4 regions of the Mesorhizobium sp. C416B genome follow, and region 1 is predicted to be linked to each of the others. Evidence: riboswitches for the same ligand, from Rfam matches in the RefSeq annotation. Region 1 holds a riboswitch; each other region holds the start of a gene.
What was found. A riboswitch is a leader RNA that binds a small molecule or an ion and turns the genes downstream of it on or off. The one in region 1 is predicted to bind cobalamin.
Positions count from the first base shown of each region.

Region 2: another riboswitch for cobalamin. It lies ahead of NLY43_RS30225 (CbtB domain-containing protein); the one in region 1 lies ahead of metE (5-methyltetrahydropteroyltriglutamate--homocysteine S-methyltransferase).
Region 3: another riboswitch for cobalamin. It lies ahead of NLY43_RS29995 (DUF1636 family protein); the one in region 1 lies ahead of metE (5-methyltetrahydropteroyltriglutamate--homocysteine S-methyltransferase).
Region 4: another riboswitch for cobalamin. It lies ahead of NLY43_RS16245 (aromatic ring-hydroxylating oxygenase subunit alpha); the one in region 1 lies ahead of metE (5-methyltetrahydropteroyltriglutamate--homocysteine S-methyltransferase).

Region 1 is NZ_CP100471.1:2,559,080-2,563,555, reverse strand. It holds gene NLY43_RS12555 (cytochrome-c peroxidase) at 1-310, shown strand, start outside; gene metE (5-methyltetrahydropteroyltriglutamate--homocysteine S-methyltransferase) at 744-3,092, opposite strand; cobalamin riboswitch at 3,184-3,383, opposite strand; gene NLY43_RS12545 (adenosine kinase) at 3,789-4,476, opposite strand, start outside.
Region 2 is NZ_CP100471.1:6,236,585-6,241,060, reverse strand. It holds gene cbiB (adenosylcobinamide-phosphate synthase CbiB) at 1-565, shown strand, start outside; gene NLY43_RS30245 (hypothetical protein) at 580-894, opposite strand; gene cobO (cob(I)yrinic acid a,c-diamide adenosyltransferase) at 919-1,533, opposite strand; gene cobU (bifunctional adenosylcobinamide kinase/adenosylcobinamide-phosphate guanylyltransferase) at 1,535-2,047, opposite strand; gene NLY43_RS30230 (CbtA family protein) at 2,040-2,840, opposite strand; gene NLY43_RS30225 (CbtB domain-containing protein) at 2,856-3,035, opposite strand; cobalamin riboswitch at 3,071-3,265, opposite strand; gene NLY43_RS30220 (gamma-glutamylcyclotransferase) at 3,334-4,026, opposite strand; gene NLY43_RS30215 (aromatic ring-hydroxylating oxygenase subunit alpha) at 4,162-4,476, shown strand, end outside.
Region 3 is NZ_CP100471.1:6,188,079-6,192,554, forward strand. It holds gene cobN (cobaltochelatase subunit CobN) at 1-1,488, opposite strand, end outside; gene cobW (cobalamin biosynthesis protein CobW) at 1,507-2,559, opposite strand; gene NLY43_RS29995 (DUF1636 family protein) at 2,562-2,987, opposite strand; cobalamin riboswitch at 3,026-3,230, opposite strand; gene NLY43_RS30000 (DUF6348 family protein) at 3,289-3,981, opposite strand; gene NLY43_RS30005 (winged helix-turn-helix domain-containing protein) at 4,011-4,476, opposite strand, start outside.
Region 4 is NZ_CP100471.1:3,346,107-3,350,582, forward strand. It holds gene NLY43_RS16240 (FAD-binding oxidoreductase) at 1-418, opposite strand, end outside; gene NLY43_RS16245 (aromatic ring-hydroxylating oxygenase subunit alpha) at 456-1,703, opposite strand; cobalamin riboswitch at 1,821-2,022, opposite strand; gene NLY43_RS16250 (DUF680 domain-containing protein) at 2,522-2,728, shown strand; gene NLY43_RS16255 (DUF680 domain-containing protein) at 2,793-2,996, shown strand; gene NLY43_RS16260 (DUF680 domain-containing protein) at 3,068-3,301, shown strand; gene NLY43_RS16265 (ABC transporter ATP-binding protein) at 3,375-4,476, opposite strand, start outside.

The DNA of each region.
Region 1 (4,476 bases):
GGACAAAGACAAGGGCCGATTTGAGGTCACCAATGCAGCCGACGATTCCTATGTCTTCCGCGTGGCGCCGCTGCGCAACGTTGCACTCACCGCGCCATACTTTCATTCGGGCAAGGTTTGGGATCTGAAACAGGCCGTCGCCATTATGGGGACCACCCAGCTCGGCGTAGTACTGGCGGACGAAGAAGTTGACCTGCTTGTTGCCTTCCTCAACTCGCTGACCGGAGAGGCACCTGACGTCGCCTATCCCATCTTACCCTCAGAAACGGCGACAACGCCCCGGCCTGTAACGCAGATCTCAGGAAAATAAGGGCCAACTGGCCGCGGACTCGCAATCGAAAATGATTGGCGATTTTTACTTGGCGACACGAATTGCGACGTCCATCTCCGAATTGGCGGGACGCTAGCGATACCCGAACCCTGCCACCTCGCCCGTAGTCTGCGCGATCAACTGGGGGCGGACAGACGCAGCACCATATATTGTCCTGAGCGAACGCGCCAAGCAGTCTACTTTGAGAAACGACGCGTGTCCGATTTGTTCGAGGCGCGGGGCCTGTATGTCCCCAAGGAACCAATATTATAGCGTAGTGCCACATTTATATTTCTGCGGGATTAAGACACGTGCCGTAGGGAAATTGCACATTTGCGCCGAGTGGCTCATTTCCAAGAGTGTGCCGGTTTGGCATGTTCACGGCCGACAGGAGCCAGCCGGTAGCTCACCACACGGTGAGGAAGGAGAAGCCTCAGGCCACTTTCTCCCGGAGCGCGCGCGCTGCAGCGACCATGTTAATGAGGGCAGGGCGGACCTCCTCCCACTTGCGTGTTTTGAGGCCACAGTCCGGGTTTACCCACAGTTGGCCGTCGGACAGTCGCTCGCGGGCAAGCATGATTAGGTCCGAAATCTCGCAGACCTCCGGCACACGTGGTGAGTGAATGTCATAGACGCCGGGACCGATCTCGTTCGGATATTTGGAGCTCGTGAAGGCGTCCAGCAGTTCCATCTTGGAGCGCGACGTCTCAATCGAAATGACATCCGCATCCATTCCAGCGATCGCGTCGATGATCTCGTTGAACTCCGAATAGCACATGTGGGTATGGATTCGAGTCGCGTCCTTTACACCCGTTGAAGCGATCCGGAAGCATTCGACAGCCCAGTCGAGATAGGCTTTCCAGTCAGATTGGCGCAGTGGCAATCCTTCGCGAAACGCGGCCTCATCGATCTGGATCATCCTTGCGCCGGACCTTTCGAGATCCGTCACTTCGTCGCGGATGGCGAGCGCGATCTGGCGGCAGGCTTCGGAGCGGGGTACGTCGTCTCGAACAAAGGACCAGTTGAGAATGGTCACTGGGCCTGTGAGCATTCCCTTCACAGGCTTTTCCGTAAGCGACTGGGCGAATTGCCACCAGCGCACCGTCATCGGATTGCGCCTCGATACGTCCCCGAAGATGATGGGGGGACGCAGGTAGCGCGACCCATAGCTTTGCACCCAGGCATGCTGAGTGAAGGCGAAGCCGGACAGCTGCTCGCCGAAATGCTGTACCATATCGTTTCGTTCGAACTCACCGTGCACCAGCACGTCCAGCCCGATCTCTTCCTGCCAACGAATTGCTGACTCGATCTCCTTCTTCAGGAAAATCTCGTAGTCGACATAACTGAGCTGGCCCTTCGCATGAGCGGACCGCGCGCGGCGTACCTGCGGCGTCTGCGGGAAGGACCCGATTGTCGTCGTCGGGAACGGCGGCAGCCCGAGCGTGCCGGCCTGGACTCTGGAGCGCTCGCCAAAAGCGCTCTCTCGTCGTTTCATGCTATGGTCAATGCTGGCGATCCGCCCCTCAACAAGCGGGTCATGGATCTTCGTGGACGTCAAGCGAGTGGCGGCAGCCTCGGCAGAAGCTTTCAACGCGGCTGCCACCGCATCCCTGCCTTTGGAAAGGGCCCGGGCCAGCAAGACCAGCTCGTCGGTCTTCTGGGCCGCGAAGGCGAGCCACGACCTGATGTCGGCCTCGAGTTCCGTCTCCATGCGCAGGTCAATCGGCACATGCAGCATCGAGCAAGAAGGCGCGATTTCGACGCGGTCCAAGGGCCAGCCGGCGACGATCGGTTTGATGCGGTCGAGAATGGCGGGCAGGTTCGCACGCCAGACGTTGCGGCCATCGATCAAGCCGAGCGAGAGCACCAGATCCTTCGGAGCGAGCCGACCCACCATTTCCAGCTGCTCGGGAGCGCGCACGAGATCAATATGCAGGCCGGCCAGGGGCAGAGAAACCGCGGTTTCGAGATTGTCTCCCAGCGACCCGAAATACGTAGCCAGCATGATCTTCAGCTCGGGCGCGGCTTTCGACAGCTGGCCATAGGCGAATTCGAACGCAGCTCGTTCGTTCGGGTTCAGATCGAGGACAAGCGCTGGCTCATCGATCTGCACCCAGTCGGCTCCCGACAGCTTCAGCCTCTGCAGGACTTGCTCGTAAACGGGCAGCAGCCGCGGTAGGAGCGCGATGGGACCGAACCCTTCGGCACGCGATTTCGCCAGCTTGAGGAAGGTGATGGGTCCAAGGATGACTGGGCGTGTGTGAATGCCGAGAGCTTTAGCCTCGAGGAAGTAATCGACCGGCTTCGATGACGAGAGGGCGAACGTCTGATCATCATCGAGTTCCGGCACAATGTAGTGGTAGTTGGTGTCAAACCACTTGGTCATTTCCATCGCGGTTACACCAGGTCCATGAGCCTCCTCCTGGTGACCAGCGTGTCCACAATCCTCCGTCTGACCCTGGTTGCCGCGCGCCATTGCGAAGTAGATGTCAAGTGGGACCTCGCCGCTATTCCAGCCGTACCGGGATGGAATGGCCCCGACCATGGCTGCGGTGTCGAGCACATGGTCGTATAGCGAGAAGTCGTTCGACGGGATTTTCGACACGCCGCGATCGCGCTGCTCTTCCCAGCTAGCGGCTCGGAGCGCCTTCGACGTCGCAAGAAGGTCGCCAGCGGACGATGTTCCGGACCAGTAGCTTTCGAGGGCGCATTTCAGTTCTCGCCGACGACCGAAGCGCGGCACGCCGAGCGTTGCTACAGGAATTTGCTGAGAGACAGTCATGTCATACCCCGATGGTTGGGGGCGTCGGTGACAAGGAAGGCGCTAGCAGGCCGGCACGCCGGTTGCAGCGGCCACCGAGACACCCCGCCCGTGGACGTAATTCGCCGTGGCAGGTCTCTGGCTCGCGGGGTCATAGCCTCTACCCGTCTTCCCGAGGGTATTCGCCTCAGTGACATGAGTGGATTGGCTCGCCGCTAACAGTTGCGGGGGCAGCGCCGGCATCGCACCGGCTTCCCTCTTAGCTCCGCTGCGGCAGCACCGTACGCGAGAACCACAACAGCAGACAATCACAGCAACCCGCTCTTTGTCAATAACGCATAATGAAATGTTTATGTGGTTATATGGTCGCGTTTTACGCCTTTGTCTAGCATTGTGAAATATTCAGTCTGCTGCCCGCATTCGGCATCGTGGGACGTGATCGCAAGTCAAGTCCGACGGACGCCGCGAGTTCTCCGTTACCTCAGGAACCTTACTGGCCTTCCCCAAGCTGAGCTTCTGGAAAATGCTGGTGACGATCTGGATGACGGTGAATGCCGTCATGGCAAGCACGCCTTGCACCGCTCCTCCAGCGAGCTTCACGGCAGCAGCACGGGTCAGTTCTCCGAAGCGAATGGCTGTCGCTATCAGCGAGCTTTGACACAGTTCCGCCACTGCGGTCATCGCGTCAGTAGGGCGGCTGATTAGTTGCCCGCGCATCTACAGCAACCCAGCCCCTTCCGCCTCGCGGCGCAAATTCTGCCTTGGCCTTGGGCCGATCTGCTGGATCACCAGGCCGGCCGCCAGCGAGCCAAGGTCGCCGCAGGTCTTGAGGTTGCGGCCCTGCGTGTAGCCATGCAGGAAACCGGCGGCGTAGAGGTCGCCGGCGCCGGTGGTGTCGACCAACTCCTTGATGGCGGTCGCCTCGATGACCACGGTCTCGTCGCCGCGCACGATCACCGAGCCTTTTTCGGAACGGGTGACGGCGGCAATCTTGCAGTCCTTGCGGATCTGAGCCAGCGCCTCGTCGAAGGATTTTGTCTGGTAGAGCGACTTGATCTCGTGGCTGTTGGCAAAGACGATGTCGACAGTGCCCGAGCGCATCAGCTCGAGGAACTCGTCCCGGTAGCGGTCGACGCAGAACGAATCCGACAACGTCATCGACACTTCGCGTCCGGCCTCGTGTGCGAGCTTCGCCGTCTGCCGGATCGCCTCCTTGGCGCGCGGCGGATCCCACAGATAGCCCTCGAAATAGGTAACCTTGGCGCCGGATGCCTTGTCGGCCTCGACGTCTTCCGGGCCGAGTTCGACGCAGGCGCCGAGATAGGTGTTCATCGAACGCTCGCCATCGGGGGTGACGAATATCATCGAGCGCGCCGTCGGCGGCTCGCCCTTGAGCGGCCTGGTG
Region 2 (4,476 bases), 3.0 Mb from region 1:
CGTCAGCCGCGCCGCGATCGAAAGCCTGGCCGAGAATTTCTCCGACGGCATTGTCGCGCCCGCCTTCTGGACCGGCGTCTGCGGGCTGGCCGGCGGCGTCGCCTACAAGGCCGCCAACACCGCCGATTCGATGATCGGCCACCGCACCCCGCGCCACGAGGCTTTTGGCCGCGCGGCAGCACTTTTCGACGACTGGATCAACCTGCCGGCCTCGCGGCTGACGGCACTGCTGATCATTGCCGCTGCCTTTCTTGTTGACGGCGCCGATCCCCGCAATGCTTGGGAAGCGGTACGGCGCGACGCGAAAAAACACCGTTCGCCCAATGCCGGCTGGCCGGAAGCGGCGATGGCGGGTGCGCTTGGCCTGGCGCTCGCCGGCCCGCGTACCTACGGCGGCGTTGTCGTCGAGGATGCGTTCATGGGCGAAGGCGGCCGCCGCGAGGCGGAGAGCCTGGACATCAGGCGGGCGCTGAAGCTTTACCACGTCGCGGATTATCTGCTGATTGGGCTGTTCGGATTGCTGTCGGCGGTCGTCATCTATCTGGAAATCTTGGTCTCGCAGTAAAGAAGCCGCCTGACTCACCAAGAGACACGGACTTCCTTCGCGTTTGGATCCACAGCTTCGCCAAATCTTTTGATCGCGTAGCCGCCAGCGGCCACAGCCGAGGATTTCAGCACAGGCTCAATCACAAGGAAAAGCTTCTCGGCGTCTGGCCCGTACAGATAGAGGGTGCATTTGCCCCCACCAAACTCGTCACCATCAAATTCGCCGACATGCGCATTTGAAACAGCTTTTTCCAACCGATCCTCCAGAACTTGGACCGATTGCCGCTCTTCCGGCGCCCCGAACTGACCGCCGCTCAGAAGAAGGTAGACAATCACGGCTTGTTCCAACGGTGATCTCCCGAAGTTAGACCTTCAAAACTCGATCCCTTGCTGCGCTTTCACGCCCGCCGAAAAGTGATGTTTCGTCACGCCCATCTCCGTCACCAGATCCGCCGCCTCGACCAGCGCCGGCTTGGCGTTGCGGCCGGTGACGACGACATGCAAGCCTTCGCGCCGCGCCTTCAGCCCCGCCACCACTTTGTCGAGATCGAGATAGTCGTAGCGCAGCGCGATGTTCAGTTCGTCGAGCACAACCAGGCTGATCGAGGGATCGGCGATTAGCTCCAGCGCCTTGGCCCAGGCCGCTTCGGCCGCGGCGATGTCGCGCTTCAGATCCTGCGTTTCCCAGGTAAACCCCTCGCCCATCGCGTGCCAGACGACACGGTCGCCGAATGCCGCGAAAGCATCCTTTTCACCGGTGTGCCATTTGCCCTTGATGAACTGGACGATGCCGACGCGCTTGCCGTAGCCGAGCATGCGCAGCGCCAGCCCGAAGGCGGCGGTGGTCTTGCCCTTGCCGGGGCCGGTGTTGACGATCAGCAGCCCCTTCTCGACCGTCTTTTCCGCAACCTCGGCATCCTGCGCCGCCTTGCGCTTGGCCATCTTGGCGCGATGGCGCTCTTCGTCTTTTGTGTCGATATCGGTCATCTCATTTCACCTTGAGCGGCAGCCCCGCCACCATCAGAAGCACCATATCAGCTACGACCGCGATCTGCTGGTTGAGCCGGCCGGCGGCATCGCGGAACCGGCGTGCCAGCGCATTGTCGGGCACGATGCCTTGTCCGACTTCGTTGGAGACCACGAACCACGGTCCGCGCGGCCGCGAAAGCACATCGGCCAGCCGCCGGCACTCCCCCTCCAGATCATGATCGGCCAGCATATGATTGGTCAGCCACAGCGTCAGGCAGTCGACAAGCACCGGCTGGTTGTCCGGCAAGGCTTCGAGCGCGCCGGCAAGATCAAGCGGGGCGTCGATGGTCGCCCACCCCTCGCCACGGCGCGAGCGGTGCTGCGCGATGCGCTCGCGCATTTCGCCGTCATAGGCTAGCGCGGTGGCGATATAAGCCCATGGCGGCAGCAACGCCGTCGCCAAAGTTTCGGCATGCGCGCTCTTGCCGGAGCGCGCACCGCCGATGATGAAGGTCAAACTGCGATCAGGCAAAGCTGTCGCGCAGGCTGGTCGCGGTGCCGGTGAAGCGCGAGTGCACTATGCCGACAACTGCACCCAGCACCAGCCAGAACACCAGATTGGTCAGCGTCACCGCCACCACGAACTGATGATGCAGGCCCTCCGGGATCGGCGTCTTGAAACTGTCAGGCTGCGGCGCGCCGACAATATGCGGGGCGACAATCAGGACGACAGCAAGGATGGTCAGCGGCGCCGACGTGCGGAAGGCGATCAAGGCAAGGCCGATGGCGGTCGCAATCACCGTCGCCACCCACCAGATCTGGCGCTGCATGAGATCGGCCGCCGGCATCGCCGGCAGTTCCGGCGGCAGGCCGAGGCCCGGCGCCAGCGTGAACACGGCAAAGCCGGCCAAGCCCCAGAACACGCCCTGGCGCCAGCTGCCGATGCCGCCGGCGAATTCCGAAATCGCGACCAGGATCAGCGCGAAGCCGATACCGGTCACGACATTGGAGACGACGTTGTAGGCGAAGCGCTCGAAGCCGTCGGCCGGCGCCCAGCCTTCGTCTTCCGCTGGAGCCGCTGCTTCGGCAGGCGCCGGTGCGGCTGAGCTCATGGCGTTTTCCGCCGGTGCGGCACTGCTCATGGCGTTGGTGGTGTTGGCGGCCGGTGCCGCAGCATGATCGTGCTTGTGGCCGCCTGCCTTCTCAAAAACTTCGGCCTGGCGAATCAAGGGATCGGTTGCATAGGCCTGCATGCAGGCGAGAACGACGCCGGCCACGAGCCCGGCAATCGCCGCGACGAACACGACGTTGCGAAACAGGTTCATGATGTCAGATCCTCGTCAGTGGCAGGGAAACGCCATCGAATGGCGATAGTCGTGCGCCGCATTGTGGACCGCATCGATGTGCGAGAAACCGACAACGCCGACGACGAAAATGCCCAGAAACGCGCTAAGCACGAGCTGCATGAAGCGCGACTGCGAGGAGACGGAAGCGCCGAGGGAGACGGAAGCGGTATTCATATCTTGTCCTTTCGCCCTCCACCCGAGGGCATCGAAGTCAGTTCCTGTCGCCGGCAGGTCTCCTGGCTCGCGGATCAGCGCCCTTCCCCACCTTCCCGAAGAAAAATCCTCAGTGGCTTGGAGAGGACTACCGCACACAGTTGCGGGGGCAGCCACGGCATTGGGCAACAAGTCAGCCCTCACCGCATTCCCTCTTGGTCCCTAACGGAACCGACGACATGCATGACTATAGGCTGAAACAGCCGCATCCGGCAAACCAAATTCCGGCAGCCAACAGCGCGAATGCGCCACTCAGGCGTCACGGGTTCAGCGCGCTGATCCGCTCCGCAACCAGCCGCTGCAGCCGCCACAGATGGCGATCGTGAATGCCGCGCTCTTCAAGGTTTTTCACCGTGTTGTAGAGGTAGTCGGCGCCCGACCCCCAGTGCCCGCAGGATGTCGCCAGCCTGTCGACGACCTTCGCCTCGTCGAGCGGGCCGGAATAGGTCAGGCCATTGCGGTTGATGACGAAGGCCAATGCCTTCAGCGGGCCAGCCTCGCTTGCAAGCTTGAGCATGCGCGGCCGGTAGCTTGTCGGCTTCAGCGTGACTTCGCGCCGGAAAAGCCGGCCCAACTGCTCGCGCCGGTTATTGCCGGTCAGCCGAAAGGCGACGCCCTTGCATTGTCCGCCACGGTCCAGCGCCATCATCAGGCCGGGGCTGTCCTTGGTGCCGCGCCAGCGCGTCATGTTCATGCAAAAGGACCGATGCCAGCCGCGCGCCAGCGCAACGCGGTCCTCGACATAATCTATTTCCGGTTTCCAGATCAGCGATCCATAGCCGAACAGCCATAGCGGTTCGCTGTCCGGGAGTTCGACCTGCAATTCATCCAGCAGCGCGTCATAGTCGGCTTCATCGAGATGCATCGCGTCCGGATCCGGCCCGGGGTCCCTGATCTCGCGCCAGCAGCGCGCGACCAGCTCCGGCGTAAGCGACATCTGTCGTGCGGCCACTTCCGAATCCCCCCAATTTCCGAATGTCCCGTGTCCACGACATGATTATGCGCCGCGCCTGCAACCGGCAATGCGGCACTCTGATTGACAAACGATTTGCCGGGGTGTCGGCTGACGCTTCATAGGAAGCAAGCCATGCATCCCAGCCCGAGCGAGCGCGACCCCTATAACGGCCTGAGCCGGGCCGAACCGACGCTACCGTCGTCGGCCTATTGGGATGGCGAGGCTTACCAGCGCGATCTCGACGCCATCTGGCACAAAAGCTGGCTGCTCGTCTGCCGCGAGGCCGACCTCGCCCAGCCGCTGGCGTTCCGGACATTCCGCGTCGGCACGCAGGAAATCGTCATTCTGCGGGACGAGACCGGCGAGTTGCGCGCCTTCCACAACACTTGCCGGCATCGCGGCTCGCAGCTTTGCCAGAAAAGCGAGGGCCGGCTGAAAGCGCGGCTC
Region 3 (4,476 bases), 3.1 Mb from region 1:
TTGCGGAATCCCTTCAACCCGATAGCCCTGCTCCTTCAGGTCATGCAGCATCGCCAGCACGCTCGACGGCACATCCAAACCCACGGCGTAACCGGTGCGGCCGGGCGCACTCGGGTAATCCGGTATGAGGATCGCCAAGTTGCGCGTCGCCCGGGGCGTCTGCTGCAGCTTGATGAACGCCGCCACGCGCTCCGCCACTTGCGCCACGCGATCCGGTTCCGGGCGGTTGGCGAAGGCGCGGTGGCCGAGCGCCGGGTCGGTCTCGCTCTCGCCCTTGAAGGAAATCGCGCCGGCGAGGATGCGGCCGTCGAGTTCGGGCAGCACGACATGCATGGCGAGGTCGGCGGGCGCCAGGCCGCGCTGGTTGTTGTCCCAGACGTCGCGGCGGGTGGTGGCGACGATGACCTGGAAGACAGGCACGCCGGCGCGGTCGAACAGGGTTTGGACGCCGGGTTCGGCGCCGGAAGCGAAGGCGGTTGCGGTGATGATGGCGGCGGGGTTGAGCGCGGCCAGAGCAGTTTCGACGAAGGCCAGGGAGGTCGGGTCTTTGAGGCTGGAGACGAAGATCGGGACCGGTCTCATGCCGCGCTGGCGGAGTGCATCAAAGAGGGCATCGATTGGCGCGACATCGGCGGCCAGCAGCATCGAGCGGTAGAAGAGGATGGGGATGATGGGAGAGTTGATGTTGTCTGCGCCGAGTTCCCGCCCACCCCCCTCTGTCCTGCCGAACATCTCCCCCGCAAGGGGGGAGATTGTGCTCTCATCGACGCTTTCGCCAATCGGGGATGTTGCAGAGGAATCTATTATCAGCTGGGCAGAAAAAGTGCCGAGGTCCGCGCCGGCTGATCTCCCCCCTTGCGGGGGAGATGTCCGGCAGGACAGAGGGGGGTGTGAAGGAACGCCGACATTGGCCAAATCCAACTTGCCCACCACGCCGCGACCTGGCTCGTAGTAACCAGCTTTCGGCACGCTAACCGGGTCAGCCGAAGCCGCATCCCGTCCAGCCAGCCCCGCCAATCTTTGCATCAGCGCTGTCATATTCTCCGGCCCGCCCTCGCGGAAATAGCCCAGCAGGCCGTCCAGCTCCTCGCGCGGCAGCGTCGAGGCTTCGATCAGCCTGAGGTCCTCGTCATGGCTTTCACCAGGCAGCAGCGCCAGCTTGATGCCGTTCGCACGGGCAGTCGCGGCAAGCTGGTTGCAGCCATAGCGCCACCAGTCATAGCCGCCGAGGATGCGCACCAAAATCACCTTGGCGTGGCGGGCGACGCTGTCGAACCAGAGGTCGACGGACATGGGATGGCGCAGGTCGCGCAACGCCGCCAGCCGCATCGACGGCAGGCGGGCGGCATCGGCCTTCCACGCCGCCGCGAGGCCGGCGAGGTCGCTGTCGGTGAAGGACAGCGCCACGATATCCGCCGGCGTCTGCCCGAGATCGACGGGCTCGGCGAGATCGTCGAGCGAGGCGGATGTGGTGGTGAGTATATGCATTTCGGCTCGTTGTTTGGATCAGCCGGCGAGTATACGCTCGATCGCCGGGCGGTTCAGTCCTTTCAGGCCAATGACGACAAGACGCGAGCGGCGGTCGTCCTCAGCCGCCCAGGCGCGGTCATAGTAATGATTGACGCGCGGGCCGACGGCCTGCAGCAAAAGCCGCATCGGCTTGCCGCCGACATCGACGAAGCCTTTTACACGCAACACGTTTTCCTGTTCGGCGGCGGTGGCGACGCGCTTGGCCAGGTCGTCGGGATTGGCGATCGAGGGGATGTCGACGATGAAGGTGTCGAAATCGTCATGCTCATGATCGAAAGCGCCGTCGTGATGCGACTTGCGGTTCTCGATGTCGTCTTCGACGGCGAGACCGAGGCCAAGCAGCACCGACGGGTCGACCTTGCCATGCGCAGTCGGCACGATTTTTACCGCGCGGGCGGAATGTTCATTGATGATGGCGTTGGCGCGGGCCGAACCGGGGGCGTCCATCAGATCGCTCTTCGACAGGATGATCAAATCGGCGCAGGCGATCTGGTCCTCGAACACTTCTTCGACAGGATCGTCATGGTCGAGCGTCTCGTCCTGAGCGCGCTGTGCCTGCAAAGCGTCCATGTCGTTGGCGACGCGGCCTTCGGCCAGCGCCGGGCCGTCTACCACGGCGATGACACCGTCGACGGTTACCCGGCTCTTCACGCTCGGCCACTGGAACGCCTGGACCAGCGGCTTGGGCAGAGCCAGGCCCGAGGTCTCGATCAGGATGTGGTCAACCTTCGGTGTCAGCGCGAGGATCTTGTCGAGGGCGGGCACGAAATCGTCGGCGACTGTACAGCAGATGCAGCCATTGGCCAGTTCGACGATGTTTTCCTCGGGGCAGGTGTCGATGCCGCAGCCTTTCAGGATTTCCCCGTCGATGCCGATGTCGCCGAACTCGTTGACGATGATGGCGATGCGCTTGCCGCCGGCATTTTCCAGGAGATGGCGGACCAGCGTCGTCTTGCCGGCGCCGAGGAAGCCTGTAACGACAGTGCAGGGAACACGGGAGAGGTTGGCGGCCGGGTTTGAAGCGTTCATCGTCAGTCCTTCAGCATGTCGAGGGGTGGGATGCGGGCAACGAGGCCGCGCTTGAGGCTATCGGGCCGGCCGCGCCACGGGATGAGGCCGTCGGCCGAAGTCGCGAAGAGCTTTGCGCCGGTAACGAGGTCGGCGCCGCTGGTTGCGGTCAGATCGCCGAAGACATAGCTCCAGCAGCCATCGCGCAGGATCGCGGCGCTGAGGCGGCGCTTGCAATTGCCGAGACATTCGGCGGTGCGGACCCGGATATCGCCGGCAGCGGCGCGGCGTGTGTCCTCAGCCAGCAATTCGCCGGCGCGCGGATGGGCGTCGGAACCGGTCTCATCGCGGCAGGAGGCGCAGACGATGACGGTCACGCCGGTCAGGGCGTCGTTGTCCCCGGACGCAATGTCCGCTGTGCCAGCCGAAAAACTGCTGTTCTGGTCCAAAAACCGTGCTCCTTGCCCGGAAACCCGCCAGGCGATCGGATACTTTGTCTCAGACGGCAGGTCTCCTGGCTCGCGGGTCGTCGCCTTGGTTAGCCGCCTTCCCGGTGTTACCCAGTGGCTTTCGGCCTTGGCTCGTCGCTTACAGTTGCGGGGACAGCCGCGGATTTGGGACCGAAATCCCGCACCGCATTCCCTCTTGGCCCTTGCCGTTGCGGGCAGGGGACCGTCTGCAGCGGATTTAGGCTTTTGCGGGCGGCGGTGTCAACGCACGGCTACGACATGGCGATGTCGGCAGGGGCTGTCATGTCCCGGCTTCCGGCAGTGCCAGGATGACCTGTCGGATAGCTTGATAGCCATCGCCATAGTGCCAGTCATGACCGACAGCCAGATTCTGTCCCTCATGCCAAACCGCGTTGTCCAGAAGGACTTCGGCACTAATCAGCGTTCCCTTCAAGCCTGCCAGAAAGGTCCGGACAAAATGGCTTCCGGGGGGTACCGAAGCTGTGAACAGCTTTTCCAGCTTGGCATAGAATGCTGGATAGCCTGTTGTCAGCGAGCATAGCTCGGTTGTGGCCTGGGAAATGACCGGGCCGCTATAGATTTTCCAGCGGGCATCTTTTCGCCAGATCTTCCAACTGGCGCTGCTTCGCTGCCAAAGCTCTATTTCGGCCTGCATGTTCTCGCAGACGTGATCGGCCAGTCCCTCAATGGCCACATGGAAAACACCACGGAGAAACTTTTCAAACGCCTGGTTCAGTTCCTGTTCGCGCGTGTCGCCGAAGCCAGCAAAGGATTCAATGACCGGCTGAACATCAAGCAGCGGAGAAAAAATGTAGATTTCCAGGACCAGCCGGTCAGAACTCGTCTCGAACACCTCAGCCTCAAACCGAAGCTGCTTCGATTGGAGCATGACGTCCCTATCTCTGCGGACTGCATCTATTCCATGCGCAATGAGGGCGCCATGGATCATGTCGAGCACTTTGTCCGATGCCATTGCACAACCTACGAGGCTTATTGAGGCGTCTATGACAGACGCTGCAAGGGTTGGCCATCTCTCTCGCTAGCCAATGCCGGCCCCAGATTGCCGGCCGGCGTCACTTCGATGCGCTCAAGGCCAAGCCAGCCCTGCATCTCCTTTAGTTCCTCGAAAAGCTGTGCGGTGGTCTCAGGCGGTGCGCCTGCTTCGGCATAGGCGGCGTGGACGCGTAAGACACTCGCAGGCCGGTCGGCCTTGAGGTCGACGCGGGCGACGATCTTGTCGCCGAGCAAGAAAGGCAGCACGTAATAGCCATATTGCCGCTTGTCGGCCGGGGTGTAGATCTCGATGCGGTAGCGGAAATCGAAGAGACGCTCGGTGCGCGCGCGCTCGAAGACCACCGGATCGAAGGGGGCCAGCAAGGCGCGGGCCTCGATCTTTCGCGGCAGGCGGGCGTCCCTATAGAGGTAAGCCGGCTTGTCCCAACCTTCGACGTTTACCGGCAGCAACTCG
Region 4 (4,476 bases), 790 kb from region 1:
TCGGCGTCACGCCGGAGCCGGCGGAAATGAACAGGTATTTGGCCGCCGGGTGGCTGTGCAACGAGAAGTCGCCGGCCGGTCCGTAGGCCTTGACATGCGAACCGGGCACCAGATGGTCGAACATCCAGCGCGTGCCGATGCTGCCGGCCTGCGCCTTGACCGTCACCGCGATCGAAAACGGCCGCGATGGCGACGACGACAGCGTATAGGTGCGCATCAGCGGCCCGTCCGGTGTCGGCAGTTCCAGCGTCAGGAACTGGCCCGGCTTGTAGCGGAACCAGGTCTGGTTGTCGGAGCGGAAGGTGAAGGTCTTGACGTCGGGCGCCTCGTCGCTGACGCCGATCACTTCCAGCACCTGCAGCCTATCGTTCCAGGGCGCCATCTGGTCGAGATGGCGATAGAGCCCAAGATCCGTCATCGCATTCATCCTCCGGTCCTTCTTCGCCTGCTCCAGCTCACGCGACGCTGCGCAGCGCCGGCCTGCCACCTTCGGCAAGGCGCGGGCCGATGAAGGCCGCGTACCATTCGACGAACTGGATCACGCCGCCCTCGTGCAGCTCCGAATAGGGGCCGGGCTCATAGGCCGGAGACAGGATGCCGAAGGCGTTTTCCTCGACGATGCGGCGGTCCTGGTCGTTGGTCTCGGTCCAGACATGGGTGAGCTCCTCAAGGTTGTAGTCGACCCCCTCGACCGCATCCTTGTGCACCAGCCACTTGGTCGTCACCGCGGTTTGCGTGGTGCTGATCGGCAGCACCCGGAAGGTGACCGCATGGTCGATCAGTATGTGGTTCCAAGTCGTCGGATAGTGGTAGTGCATCAAGGTGCCGATGCGGTCGGCGGCAACAGTGTCGGACAGGTTCTTCGTCACCGCGCGCTTTCCCGACATCGTGTAGCTGACGGCATCGCGCAGCAGCGGCGCGCGGGTGGCGCGGTATTGCCCGGCCGGATCGATGCGGAACTTGCTCGGCAGGCCCGCCGCCTCGCATTTCGCCCAGTGCGCCAGCATCTCCGGATCGCTGTCGGCGCCCTGCACGCCGGTCACCGTCGGCGCTTCGGGGAATGTCTTGCACAGCTCTGGATGATTGCCGGCGCAGTGATAGCATTCGCGGTTGTTTTCCCAGACCAGCTTCCAGTTGCCCTTCTCGATGATGGTGCTCTCGAAGGCGACTTTGGCTTCATTCAGCTGGTGCGGCTTGAGGTAGGGCTCTATCATGGCGCGCATCGGCGCAAAGTCGGCAGGTTCTTTCGCCAGGCAGATGAAGATGTAGCCGCCGACGCTCTCGCAGGCGACGGGCTTCAGGCCGAACTGGCTCTTGTCGAAACCGTCGGCCATCTGGCGGGCAAACAGCAGCCGGCCGTCAAGCTCGTAGGTCCACTGGTGATAGGGGCAGACAAGCTTTGCCGCCATGCCCTTCTCAGTGTTGCAGACACGGCTGCCGCGATGGCGGCAGGAATTGTGAAAGGCGTTGATGTTGCCCTTCTGGTCGCGGACCAGCACCACCGGATAATCGCCGATCTGCACGGTGATATAGCTGCCGGGCTTCGGCAGTTCGCAATCATGGCCGATGAACAGCCAGTCGCGATACCAGATAAGCTCCATGTCGAGCTTGAAATAGTCCGGGTCGGTGTAGAAGGGCTGTTCCAGCGAAAAGCCTTGCTTGCGGCCGTTCAGGAGCCTCAGCATGTCGTTGCGCGTATCCATAGTTCTGTCCTCGTGGTTTAAGGACTGAACTTGGTGGTGATGGAGGAAGGATCGGACGCAGGCCGGCGCGGCGCCGGACATGCACTATCCACCTCTTGACCGCCCACCGCGATCAGTCGAGTCTATGCATCTCGGGCTGGTTTCCGGGCTCTGGAGTTGTCCTTGCGGACCATCGCGACACCTTCCCAGGCTGCTGCCCAGTGGTCTCCCGTTGCGACTTGAACTCCACCACCGTTGCGGGGGCAGCGCCGGATTCTGACCGGCTTCCCAATTCTCCGCTGCGTCGTCACGAAGCGGCACCTGAGATGCGATCATCTAATCACGGCAGCGATCGCGACGTCGGCATGAAAGCGACATCATATCCATGCGGCGCGACACGCGCGGCATACGCCCCCCGCCGCCGGTCAAAGAGCTTAGACGTTTCTTGCGACGCCATCATCGCCGTTTCGAATCGCTGCGGATCCAGTTCGATCGGGGGCAAAAAGGGCTCAACGGTATCGAAAAGTTACTATTAGCAATCTCTAATCGAACCGAACGGTTCGTTTCTGTTGACGATGCGTGCAGGACGGTGTGAACGACGGCCCGGAAACCGACACCGGAGCGAACCACTCGGTTCGACATAAGCAACTGAAAACAAAACGGTAAATGACCACAGAGGAACTTCCTGGCACAATTTCAAGGTGCAGGACCCTGGTCCACACGGAACAACTTCGTGATTGGAAACCAGCCTATGGCTTTCCCACATCGGGGCTGTCCGAACAACGCGAATTCCTCCCAAGACACGCCGCTAGACGGACAGACAAACTGGAGTACTAAAAATGAAAAAGATCATCCTCACTGCCGCAGCCGTTTTGGCGATCACCGGCAGCGCCTTCGCCGGTAGCGACAATTACGGTTCCAATGGTGCGAACCAGCCAGCCGTCTCGGTCTACAGCTCGTATACGGCTTCCATTCAGAAGCCGGCGCACGCTGACAAGCAGCCTGTCGTTCAGGGCGCCGACCGCGACCTCTACGGCAATCGCTGATCCCGACCAAAGAAGGCGGCTAACCCGTCGCTCTCGGGATCCCAAAAAATTCAGGAGTATTGAAATGAAAAAGATCATCCTTGCTGCCGCCGCCGTTTTGGCCATCTCCGGCAGCGCTTTCGCCGGCAGCGACAACTACGGTTCGAACGGCGCCAACCAGCCTGCGATTACGTCGACCGATAGTGGCCATACGGCTTCGGTTGAGAAGTCGGCTCCAGCCGAGCAGGCGCCTGCCCACGGTGCCGACCGTAACCTTTTCGGCCGCTAAAAGCCGGTTTCCAGCACGTGGCGGGCTTATCCGCTGCAGCTGGCGGCATCAGAAAAATTCAGGAGACTAAAATGAAGAAGATCGTTCTTGCCACCGCAGCCGTTCTGGCTGTTTCGAGCGCTGCCTTTGCCGGCAGCGACAATTATGGCTCCAAAGGCGCCAACCAGCCGGCCGCTGCCGTCGACACCACCCGCACTTCGTCGACCGGCACCAACTCGGCGGTCTACAAGCTGCTGAACTCGTCGAACGACCAACAGAAGTTCGTTCCTCAGAGCAGCGACAGGGATCGGTTCGGCAACAACTAACAGCCGAAGCTTAAAAAAAGAGCGGCGGGCCTGGCCCGCCGCTCTTTTTTCATGCCTGTACGACGCAGCTATCTCAAGCCGCCTTCACTTCCACCGGCTTGAGCGAGAAGGAGTGCCCATCGGCGTCGAAGATGTGCAGGTCCCCGGCATCCGCGGTCAGTCGCAGCTTTGCCCCGCGCTTGACCTCGACATTGCCGGGCAGCTTGGTCACCAACGGCAGGTCAGCGCGGCCGATATCGACATAGACAAGCTGCACCTCGCCGAGTTGCTCGACATAGTCCACCACGCCCTCGAAAAGATATTCCGCGCCGGTGGCGGCCGACAGATCCTCCGGCCGCACGCCGAAGCTGACTGCCGCACCCTTTGCTGACGCCGGCGTTGCGATCGGCACCGTTGCCTTGCGGCCGCCGACATGGCTGACGATTGTCGGGTTGCCCGTCCTGTCGATTGTCGCCGGCAGGATGTTCATGGCCGGCGAGCCTATGAACTGGGCAACGAACAGATTGCCGGGCTTCTTGTAGAGGTCCATCGGCGTGCCGACCTGCTCGATATGGCCATCCTTCAGCACGACGATGCGGTCGGCGAGCGTCATCGCTTCGACCTGATCGTGGGTGACGTAGATCATGGTCGTGGCAGGCATCGATTCCTTGAGCTTGGCGATCTCGATGCGGGTCGCGACGCGCAGCGCCGCGTCGAGATTCGACAGCGGCTCGTCGAACAGGAACACTTTCGGATTGCGCACGATGGCGCGACCGATGGCGACACGCTGGCGCTGGCCGCCCGACATCGCCTTGGGCAGGCGGTCGAGATATTTGGTCAGCTGCAGGATTTCGGCGGCCTGCCGCACCCGCTTGTCGATCTCGGCCTTGCTTTCCTTGCCGATCTTCATCGAGAAGGCCATGTTGTCGTAGACGGTCATGTGCGGATAGAGCGCATAGGACTGGAACACCATGGCAATGCCGCGCTTGGAAGGCGGCACGTCGTTCACCACCTCGCCGGCGATCTTCAGCTCGCCGGAGGTGATCTCCTCAAGCCCGGCGATGGACCGCAGCAAGGTCGACTTGCCGCAACCCGACGGGCCGACGAAGACGATGAACTCGCCCGACTTTATGTCGAGGTCGATGCCGTGGAGAATGTGCAGATTGCCGTATGATTTCTTCACCTGTCTCAGCGTG